Regions from separate parts of the Streptomyces boninensis genome, predicted to be linked through region 2. Evidence: riboswitches for the same ligand, from Rfam matches in the RefSeq annotation. Region 2 holds a riboswitch; each other region holds the start of a gene.
What was found. A riboswitch is a leader RNA that binds a small molecule or an ion and turns the genes downstream of it on or off. The one in region 2 is predicted to bind thiamine pyrophosphate.
Positions count from the first base shown of each region.

Region 1: linked by a shared signal. The riboswitch ahead of ACNNMR_RS32460 (thiamine ABC transporter substrate-binding protein) and the one ahead of thiO (glycine oxidase ThiO) in region 2 are both predicted to bind thiamine pyrophosphate.
Region 3: linked by a shared signal. The riboswitch ahead of thiC (phosphomethylpyrimidine synthase ThiC) and the one ahead of thiO (glycine oxidase ThiO) in region 2 are both predicted to bind thiamine pyrophosphate.

Region 1 covers NZ_CP183837.1:7,085,800-7,089,064, forward strand. The annotation lists gene rlmN (23S rRNA (adenine(2503)-C(2))-methyltransferase RlmN) at 1-1,045, shown strand, start outside; TPP riboswitch at 1,082-1,190, shown strand; gene ACNNMR_RS32460 (thiamine ABC transporter substrate-binding protein) at 1,187-2,254, shown strand; gene ACNNMR_RS32465 (ABC transporter permease) at 2,287-3,265, shown strand, end outside.
Region 2 covers NZ_CP183837.1:2,259,264-2,262,528, reverse strand. The annotation lists gene ACNNMR_RS10140 (thiazole synthase) at 1-75, opposite strand, end outside; gene thiS (sulfur carrier protein ThiS) at 86-292, opposite strand; gene thiO (glycine oxidase ThiO) at 289-1,452, opposite strand; TPP riboswitch at 1,444-1,555, opposite strand; gene ACNNMR_RS10125 (hypothetical protein) at 1,755-1,946, shown strand; gene ACNNMR_RS10120 (helix-turn-helix domain-containing protein) at 2,086-2,853, shown strand; gene ACNNMR_RS10115 (NAD(P)/FAD-dependent oxidoreductase) at 2,892-3,265, shown strand, end outside.
Region 3 covers NZ_CP183837.1:4,973,847-4,977,111, forward strand. The annotation lists gene ACNNMR_RS22615 (YibE/F family protein) at 1-1,111, opposite strand, end outside; TPP riboswitch at 1,167-1,303, shown strand; gene thiC (phosphomethylpyrimidine synthase ThiC) at 1,296-3,074, shown strand.

The sequences.
Region 1 (3,265 bases), 4.8 Mb from region 2:
CCTTGCCGATCTCACTCCCGCCGAGCGCAAGGAGGCGGTGGCGGAGCTCGGTGAGAAGCCGTTCCGCGCCAAGCAGCTCTCGCAGCACTATTTCGCGCGGTACGCCACGGACCCCGAGCAGTGGACCGACATCCCGGCCGGTTCGCGGGCGAAGCTCGCCGAGGGGCTCTTCCCCGAGCTGATGACGGTCGTACGGCATCTGAGCTGCGACAACGACACCACCCGCAAGACGCTGTGGAAGATGACCGACGGCACCCTGGTCGAGTCCGTGCTGATGCGCTACCCGGACCGGGTCACCATGTGCATCAGCTCGCAGGCCGGCTGCGGCATGAACTGCCCGTTCTGCGCGACCGGGCAGGCCGGGCTGACCCGTAATCTCTCCACCGCCGAGATCGTCCACCAGGTCATGGACGGGATGCGGGCGCTCAGGGACGGGGAGGTCCCGGGCGGTCCTGCCCGCCTCTCCAACATCGTCTTCATGGGCATGGGCGAGCCGCTCGCCAACTACAACCGCGTCCTCGGCGCCATCCGCCGCCTCACGGACCCGGAGCCGGACGGCCTCGGGCTGTCGCAGCGCGGCATCACGGTCTCCACGGTGGGGCTGGTCCCGGCGATTAATCGACTTGCCGACGAGGGCCTGAAGTGCCGCCTCGCCGTCTCCCTGCACGCCCCCGACGACGAGCTGCGCGACGAGCTGGTGCCCGTCAACACCCGGTGGAAGGTCCGCGAGGTTCTGGACGCCGCCTGGGGGTACGCGGAGCAGTCCGGGCGCCGGGTGTCCATCGAGTACGCCCTCATCCGGGACATCAATGACCAGGCCTGGCGCGGCGACCGCCTCGGCCGGCTGCTCAAGGGCAAGCGGGTGCACGTCAACCTCATCCCGCTGAACCCGACCCCCGGCTCGAAGTGGACCGCCTCCCGGCCGGAGGACGAGAAGGCCTTCGTCGCGGCCATCGAGGCCCACGGCGTGCCCGTGACCGTACGGGACACCCGCGGCCAGGAGATCGAGGGGGCGTGCGGCCAGCTGGCGGCCGCTGAGCGCTGACGCTGGTCAGGGCACTGGTACGGTACTTTCGTACAAATATTCCGGCAGGGGAGCGCGGACACGCGCTGAGAGTGCGGCAGGACGGCCGCAGACCCTCTGAACCTCGCCCAGATCATGCTGGGTAGGAAGCCTGGTGCACACATGAAGCACATCCGTATCGCCGCAGCCTGCGCCGTGGCGCTCGGCCTCACGGCCGCCGTCGCCGGGTGCGGCTCGTCCGGCGGGTCTGGCGGCTCCGGCGACTCCAAGACCGTCACCCTCGTCACCCACGACTCCTTCGCCATTTCGAAGCCCGTGCAGAAGGAGTTCGAGAAGGAGTCCGGCCTCAAGCTGAAGATCCTCAAGGGCAAGGACGCGGGCTCCGCCGTCAACCAGGCGATCCTCAGCAAGGACAACCCCCAGGGCGACGTCTTCTTCGGCATCGACAACACGCTGCTGTCCCGCGGCCTCGACCAGGGCCTCTTCCAGCCGTACGAGGCCAAGGGCCTGGACAAGGTCCCGGGCGCGCTCCAGCTCGACAAGGACAAGCACCGCGCGACGCCGGTCGACTACGGCGACATCTGCGTCAACTACGACCGCAAGTACTTCGCCGACAAGAAGCTCGACCCGCCGAAGACCTTCGCGGACCTCGTCAAGCCGCAGTACAAGAACCTCCTCGTCACCGAGAACGCGGCCACCTCGTCCCCCGGCCTCGGCTTCCTGCTCGGCACCGCCGCGCAGTACGGCGACGACGGCTGGGAGTCGTACTGGAAGAAGCTCAAGGCCAACGGCGTGCAGGTGGTCGACGGCTGGGAGCAGGCGTACTACGAGAACTTCTCCGGCGCGGGCAAGGGCGACAAGCCCCTGGTCGTCTCGTACGCCTCCTCGCCGCCGGCCGGCGTGCTGGAGCTGAAGCCACAGCCCAAGGAGGCGCCGACCGGCGTCGCCACCGGGACCTGCTTCCGGCAGATCGAGTTCGCCGGGCTGCTCAGCAACGCGGGGAACGCCGAGGGCGGCAAGAAGCTCATCGACTTCCTGGTGGGCAAGTCCTTCCAGGAGGACATGCCGCTGCAGATGTTCGTGAACCCGGCGCGCGAGGATGCCAAGCTGCCCGAGGTGTACACGAAGTACGGCGAGAAGATCGACGATCCGCAGACCCTCGCCCCGGAGAAGATCACCGAGAACCGGGAACAGTGGATCAAGACGTGGACCTCGCAGGTCGTCAAGTAGCGCGCAGAAGGGCGCTGGCCCGGCTCGGCCTCATGGCCGTGCCGGTCGCGTTCTTCGCGCTCTTCTTCGCGTATCCGGTCGGCGCCATCGTCGCCCGTGGGCTGCACGAGGGCGGGACCTGGCAGTTCGGCCGGATCGGGGAGGTGGCCGGGGACCCGGCCATCCTGTCGGTGCTGTGGTTCACGGCCTGGCAGGCGGCGGCCTCCACCGCGCTCACCCTCCTGATCGCGCTCCCCGGCGCGTACGTCTTCGCGCGCTTCGACTTCCCCGGCAAGCAGCTGCTGCGCGCCGTCGTGACCATCCCCTTCGTGCTGCCGACGGTGGTCGTCGGCTCCGCGTTCCTTGCGCTGGTCGGGCGGGGCGGGCTGCTCGACGAGGCGTGGGGCGTACGGCTGGACACCACGGTCTGGGCGATCCTCCTCGCGCACGTCTTCTTCAACTACGCCGTCGTCGTACGGACCGTGGGCGGGCTGTGGGCGCAGCTCGACCCGCGGCAGGAGGAGGCGGCGCGGGTGCTGGGCGCGGGCCGGTTTGCGGCCTGGCGGCGGGTGACGCTGCCGGCGTTGTTGCCCGCGGTGGCCGCCGCGGCGCTGATGACGTTCCTCTTCACCTTCACCTCCTTCGGCGTGATCCAGATCCTCGGTGGCCCGTACTACGCCACGCTGGAAGTGGAGATCTACCGCCAGACCGCCGACTTTCTCGACCTGCCGGCGGCGGCCGTGCTCACCCTGGTGCAGTTCGCGGCGGTGGCGGCGATCCTCGCGCTGCACGCGTGGACGGTGCGGCGGCGGGAGACGGCGCTGACGCTCGTGGACCCGAAGCTGACCGCGCGGCCGCCGCGCGGCTTGCGGCAGCGGGCGCTGCTGGCCGGGGTGCTGGCGTCGATCGGGCTGCTGCTGGTGCTGCCGCTCGCGGTGCTGGTGGAGCGGTCGTTCGCGGGCCCCGACGGGCACGGCTTGGTCTTCTACGAGGCGCTGACCAAGGTGAATGCGGACTCCACCTTCCTTGTCC
Region 2 (3,265 bases):
GGGGGCACCGCCCGTACCCATGATGAGCCGGGAGGAGAAGGCCGTGCCGGCGATGGTGAGAAGGTCGTCTGCCATGGCTTGCGGATCAGCCTCCCTGGACTGCGGTGAGGACCTCGACGCGATCGCCGTCGGCGAGGGGGGTGGCGGGCCACTGCCCGCGGGGGACCACGGCCTCGTTGACCGCCGCGGCGACGCCCTTCGGGGCCTTGGTGAGGGTGGTGACGAGGTCTTCGAGGGTGGTGTCCGCGGCGAGCTCGCGGGGCTCGCCGTTGACGGAGATGCGGGTCGTCATGCGTGCGTCAGCTCCTTGGCGAAGCGCTGGGCGGAGAAGGGCCGGGCTTCGGGCGGCAGCTCGCCCTCTTCGAGGGCGTGCGCCATGACATCGGCGGTGACCGGCGTGAGCAGCACGCCATTGCGGCCGTGGCCGGTGGCGTGGTGCAGGCCCGGGAGGGCGGTGGGGCCGAGGAGGGGGCCGTTGTCCGGCGATACGGGGCGGAGCCCGGCGCTGGTCTCGGTCAGCGGCAGCTCGGTCAGCCCGGGGACGAGGGCGTGCGCGTCGCGCAGCAGCTCGTAGACGCCGCCCGCGGTGACGGTGGTGTCGTAGCCGAGCTCCTCGCTCGTGGCGCCGATGACGAGCTCGCCGTCGGCGCGCGGCACCAGGTAGATGTGCGAGCCGCGGACGACGGCGCGGACGGTGCGGGAGAGGAAGGGCCCGTAGTCCGATGCCGGCATCCGCAGGCGCAGGACCTGGCCCTTCACGGGCCGGACCGCGGGCCGGACCGCGTCCGGGAGGCCGGGGAGCTGCCCGCTGTGGCTGCCGGCGGCGAGGACGGTCCGGTCGGCGGTGAGGCGGGTCCCGTCGTCGAGTACGGCGCCCGTGGCGCGGTCCCGCTCGACGACGAGCCGGGCGGCCTGCCGCCGGTGGAAGCGCACCCCGGCGCGCTCGCAGGCGACCAGCAGCGCGCCGACCAGCCGCCGCGGGTCGACCTGGTGATCGCCGTCGACCCGCAGCCCGCCCCGTACGCCCGGCGCCAGCATGGGTTCCAGGCGGCGGCACTCGCGGCCTTGCAGCCAGGCGGATTCGAGGCCCAGCTGCCGCTGGAAGTCGTGCAGTTCGCGCAGGTGCGCGCGGTCGTCGGCGTCGAGGGCGACGGCGAGGGTGCCGCAGGGCCGGTAGCCGAGCTCGTGCCCGGTGGCGTCGTGGAGCTCACCCGCGAACGCCTCGTAGCGGCGCGCGGATTCGAGATTGAGGGCGAGCAGCTCCTGCTCCCCGTAATGCAGCTCGGTGACGGCCGCGAGCATCCCGGCGGCGACATTGGCCGCCCCGTGCCGGGCCGGATCAGGGTCGACCACGGCGGCGGTAAGACCTCGCTGCGCGGCCCGCCACGCCGTGGCCAGACCGATGACACCCCCGCCGACCACGAGGACATCAGCTTGCGTATGCACGGGCATTCAGCCCCTCCCTTCGCCGGCATGACCCGGATCAGGTTCGTACGGTCGGGGGCCGACAGCCCCCCTCTCAGCCCGGTGCGTCCGGGCTCCCGCGATGGCGCTTTTCCAGCGCCAGGCTAACGCATAGCAAAAGTGGGAGATCCTTTGACGGCTTTGGCATATGCCACCCGACGGGGCTGGGCAAAAATGCCGCGGCCGTGACCGTGAGGCTACGTTGAGCGAGCGCGGGCCCCATGCAGGAGGCCCGTATGGGCTTATCCCGCTTCAACCTTAGGCGGCAGCGCACGCGGCAGCGCCGCCGCGTGTCCCTGGTCAAGCCGGCCGTTTACCGGTCAACTCCGCGCTTCGCGGGCTTTATCGCGCTGCACAGGACACCGGTTGTGCTGATCAACGCGATTCCGGCCGAGCGCCTCCGGGCGCGCGTGCTGCTCGCGCTGCTGGGCGCTGCCTGCGCCTTCGCTCCGCTGGCGGTGCGCGCGGCCGGCGTCGGCTGACCCGCGGCCCGGCCTCGCGGAGCGCTCGCGGGGCCGGGCCTTTCGTCGCAGCGCAACAGACAGGATTGGCCGTTTCGTTCCGGCCCGCGGCAGAACGGAATTCGTTTCGTCGCGGCCGGCGGACGAGGGGAAGTGCCGTATGACCTATCCAGGGCCTGTCGGGCTCACCTGCCGCCACTGCCAGGAGTTCCTGCCGCCGCCGGCGGCCCGCGGCCGCCCCGCCCAGTACTGCAGCGTCCGCTGCCGCCAGGCCGCCCACCGGCGCCGCTCCCGGGGCCCGGCGGCGGCCCCGGAGCGGACGGGGCCGAGCGTCACCGAGATGATCCACGACATCGAGGACGGGCTGCGGGAGCTGCGCGTCCTGCACCAGCGTGAGGCGGCCACCGCCCGCCCGCTGCTCCTGGCGACCCGGCTGAAGGAGCAGCTCGAAGCGCTCACCGCCGGTCTGGTGGACGAGGCCAGGGGCAACAACGTGCCGTGGAAGACCATCGCCCGGGTGCTCGACCTAGCCCCGGACAGCGCCCGCCGCCGCTACCCGCCCGGCTCCGCCGACGAGCAGCTGCGCCGCGCCCGGGGCGCCCGCCGCCCGTTCATCCCGGCCCCCGACGGCCGCTGGCCGAGCCCGGCCCCGCGCGCCACCGGCAACCCGAGCCGCCAGTCGCCCGCCCACCGGCTGGCCGCCGAGCTGTCGATGCTGCAGCGGGACTCCGGCGCGTCGCTGCGCTGGATGGGGCGCCGGGTGCGGGTGTCGCCGGGCTATCTGTCGCGGGTGATGACCGGCGACCGCTTCCCGCGCTGGGAGGTGGTGGAGCGCTGGGCCGGTGAGTGCGGCGGCGATCAGGAGGCCATGCGCGAGCTGTGGCAGCTGGCCAAGGACCACCGCGACTGGGAGCGACTGAGCCGCTGACCCGGACCCCGGCCATCGCCCACCGCTAAGGTGATCGCGTGAGCCATCGAACACAAGCGCAGCGCTGCGTCATCGTCGGTGCGGGGATGGCCGGCGTGCAGACGGCTGTCGCGCTGCGGGAGGAGGGCTGGCAGGGGCCGGTCACGATCATCGGTGCCGAGCCTCATCAGCCGTACGACAGGCCGCCGCTGTCCAAGGCCGTGTTGCTGGGGAAGGCGGAGGACTCGGCGCTGGACGTCGACTTCGCCTCCCTCGGGGTCGAGCTGCGGCTCGGCGTCCACGTCTCCGGGCTCGACGGCGCGGCGAAGGAGCTGCGGACCGAGGGCGGGCCGGTGCCGTACGACACCCTGGTCATCGCCACCGGGGCGGAGCCCAGCAGGCTGGCGGGTGTCGAGGGGGTGCCGGGGGTGCA
Region 3 (3,265 bases), 2.7 Mb from region 2:
GCGGCAAGGCCGCACCCGCGTACGCCAGCACCAGCGTGTTCACCACGGACGCGATGTGATCGCGGCCGATGCGCATCGCGGATCCGTACAACTCCCGCCAGTGCGCCGCCGGATTGGCCTGCTTCAGCTCCCAGACCGCCGACGTCTGCGTCACCGTCACATCGTCGAGCACGCCCAGCGACCCGATCAGCACCCCAGCCAGCAGCAGGCCGCTCATCTGGATGTCCGGGAACAGATCGTGGATGGTGCCGGTCGTCTCCTCCGTATTGCCGGTCAGCTTCGACCAGCCGATGAAGAATGAGCCCAGCACCCCGATCACCACGAGCGACACCAGGGTGCCCAGCGCCGCCACCGATGTTCTGGCATTGACGCCATGGCACATATACAGCGCGATCAGCATGATCGCGCTGCCCCCGACCACCGCGACCAGCAGCGGATTCGACCCCCGCAGGATCGCCGGCAGGATGAACTCGATCAGGATCAGAAAGCTGATCCCCAGCGCCACCAGGGCGAACATCCCGCGCAGCCGCCCGACCAGCACCACCGCCAGCGCGAACAGCCCGGCGAGCACCCCCATCGGCACATCGCGCACCACGTCCACGACGCCGAACTGGACCTCCTCCGGCGCCTTGGGCTCGTACGACACCACCAGCTCCTGGCCGAGGTCGAGCCGGCGGGAGGCGTCGGGCGTGACGATCTGCTCGAAGGTACGGCCCTTGAGCTTGCCGCCGCTGATCACCTCGATGGTGGCCCGTTCGCACGTGTCGTCCTTCTTCGGCTTCGGCTCCCCGGGCGTGTCACCCCCGGAACCGCCGCCGCCCTCCCCGGCGCCCGGGTCGACCGGGTTCTGCAGCCCGGCCCCGACCTCGGAGCACTTCACCTCCTCGATCTTCGTCACGCGCCCCGTCTCGCGCTGCTGATCGAAGCCGACCCCGCTGTGCTTCCCGCCGGGCGGCCCGCCGGGCCACAGCGCGATCATCCCGGCCACCACGGCGACCGCGAACGGGATCAACACCGCCGCGATCACCCGCCGCAGGTGGTGCGAGGCGGGCCGGGCGGGCTCGTGATCATGGCTGTGCGAGTGGCTGTGCGAGTGGGTCACGGGGCGCATCATTCCAGGGCCCCCTTTCGGGGCGGCGCACCCACCGGCTAGCGTGAGGGTCAACCTTTGCAATCGCGGGAGCTCGGAGCACCGGGCTGAGAGGGCGCTGACGCCGGATCCAAGAGGGATCCGCGACCGCTGCGTCGACCGCCGAACCTGTTACCGGGTAATGCCGGCGTAGGGAGTGGGTCTCATGACCTCGCAGGATGCACGCACGCCTGAAAACGCGCAGACCGAGCAGCAGATCGGCTGGCACAAGGGCTATCTCACCGGATCGCGCCCCGACCTCCAGGTCGGGGTCCGGCGGGTGCACCTCACCAACGGCAAGGCCGTGACGCTGTACGACACCTCGGGTCCGTACACCGACCCGGACGTCACCACCGACGTCCGCCGCGGCCTCGCCCCCCTCCGCGAGAACTGGATCATCGCTCGCGGCGACACCGAGGACTATGCGGGGCGCGAGCTGCGCCCCGAAGACGACGGCATCAAGCACACATCGCCGCGCGGCGGCCTCCGCAACCTGGACGCGGTCTTCCCAGGCCGCCCCCGGCAGCCGCGCCGCGGCCGCACCGGCGAGCCGGTGACGCAGCTCGCGTACGCGCGCCGGGGCGAGATCACGGCGGAGATGCAGTACGTCGCGATCCGCGAGAACGTGACGGCCGAGTTCGTACGCGACGAGATCGCCGCGGGCCGCGCCGTCCTCCCGGCCAACGTCAACCACCCCGAGATCGAGCCGATGATCATCGGCAAGAACTTCCTGGTGAAGGTCAACGCCAACATCGGCAACTCGGCGGTGACCTCCTCCATCGAGGAGGAGGTGGAGAAGATGACCTGGGCGACCCGCTGGGGCGCCGACACGGTCATGGACCTCTCGACGGGCCGCAACATCCACACCACTCGGGAATGGGTCCTCCGCAACTCCCCCGTCCCGATCGGCACGGTCCCCCTCTACCAGGCCCTGGAAAAGGTCGACGGCCGGGCGGAAGACCTCACCTGGGAGATCTACAAGGACACGATCATCGAGCAGGCCGAGCAGGGCGTCGACTACATGACGGTCCACGCGGGCGTCCTCCTCCGCTACGTCCCGCTGACCGCCCGCCGCAAGACCGGCATCGTCTCCCGCGGCGGCTCGATCATGGCGGCGTGGTGCCTGGCACACCACAAGGAGTCGTTCCTCTACGAGAACTTCGCCGAGCTCTGCGACATCCTCGCTTCCTACGACGTCACCTTCTCCCTCGGCGACGGCCTCCGCCCGGGCTCCATCGCGGACGCCAACGACGAGGCGCAGTTCGCGGAGCTGCGCACGCTCGGCGAGCTGAACCGGATCGCCAAGTCGCACGGCGTGCAGACCATGATCGAGGGCCCGGGCCACGTCCCGATGCACAAGATCAAGGAGAACGTGGACCTGCAGCAGGAGATCTGCGAGGAAGCCCCGTTCTACACGCTCGGCCCGCTGGCGACCGACATCGCGCCCGCGTACGACCACATCACGTCCGGCATCGGCGCCGCGATGATCGCGTGGTGGGGCACGGCCATGCTCTGCTACGTAACACCGAAGGAGCACCTCGGCCTCCCGGACCGCGACGACGTGAAGACCGGCGTCATCACGTACAAAATCGCGGCCCACGCCGCCGACCTGGCCAAGGGCCACCCCGGTGCCCAGGACTGGGACGACGCCCTCTCGGACGCCCGCTTCGAGTTCCGCTGGGAAGACCAGTTCAACCTGGCCCTCGACCCGGACACCGCCCGCGAATTCCACGACGAAACCCTCCCGGCGGAGCCGGCGAAGACCGCGCACTTCTGCTCGATGTGCGGCCCGAAATTCTGCTCGATGAAGATTAGTCGAAGCATCACAGAGCAGTTCGGCGGCGACGCGGACGCCACCCGGGAGGAGATCGAGGCTGGGATGCTGGAGAAGTCAAAGGAGTTCGCGGCGGCTGGCAACCGCGTCTACCTACCGCTTGCGGATTGACGACCTAGCCAGGTCCGGTGAGGTAGCCCAGCCGCGACGGGATGGGCTACCTGACTGACCTTGCCAGTGCTGACCTCATTCAAGGTCGTCTGACCAACCCGAAGTGCGTTAACACTGGTATCGTTCTTCTCGTCGTTAGTGGGTCCCACTAGTACCTGCGAACGAAGACGGGCCCGGCCCCGGCGGCATCC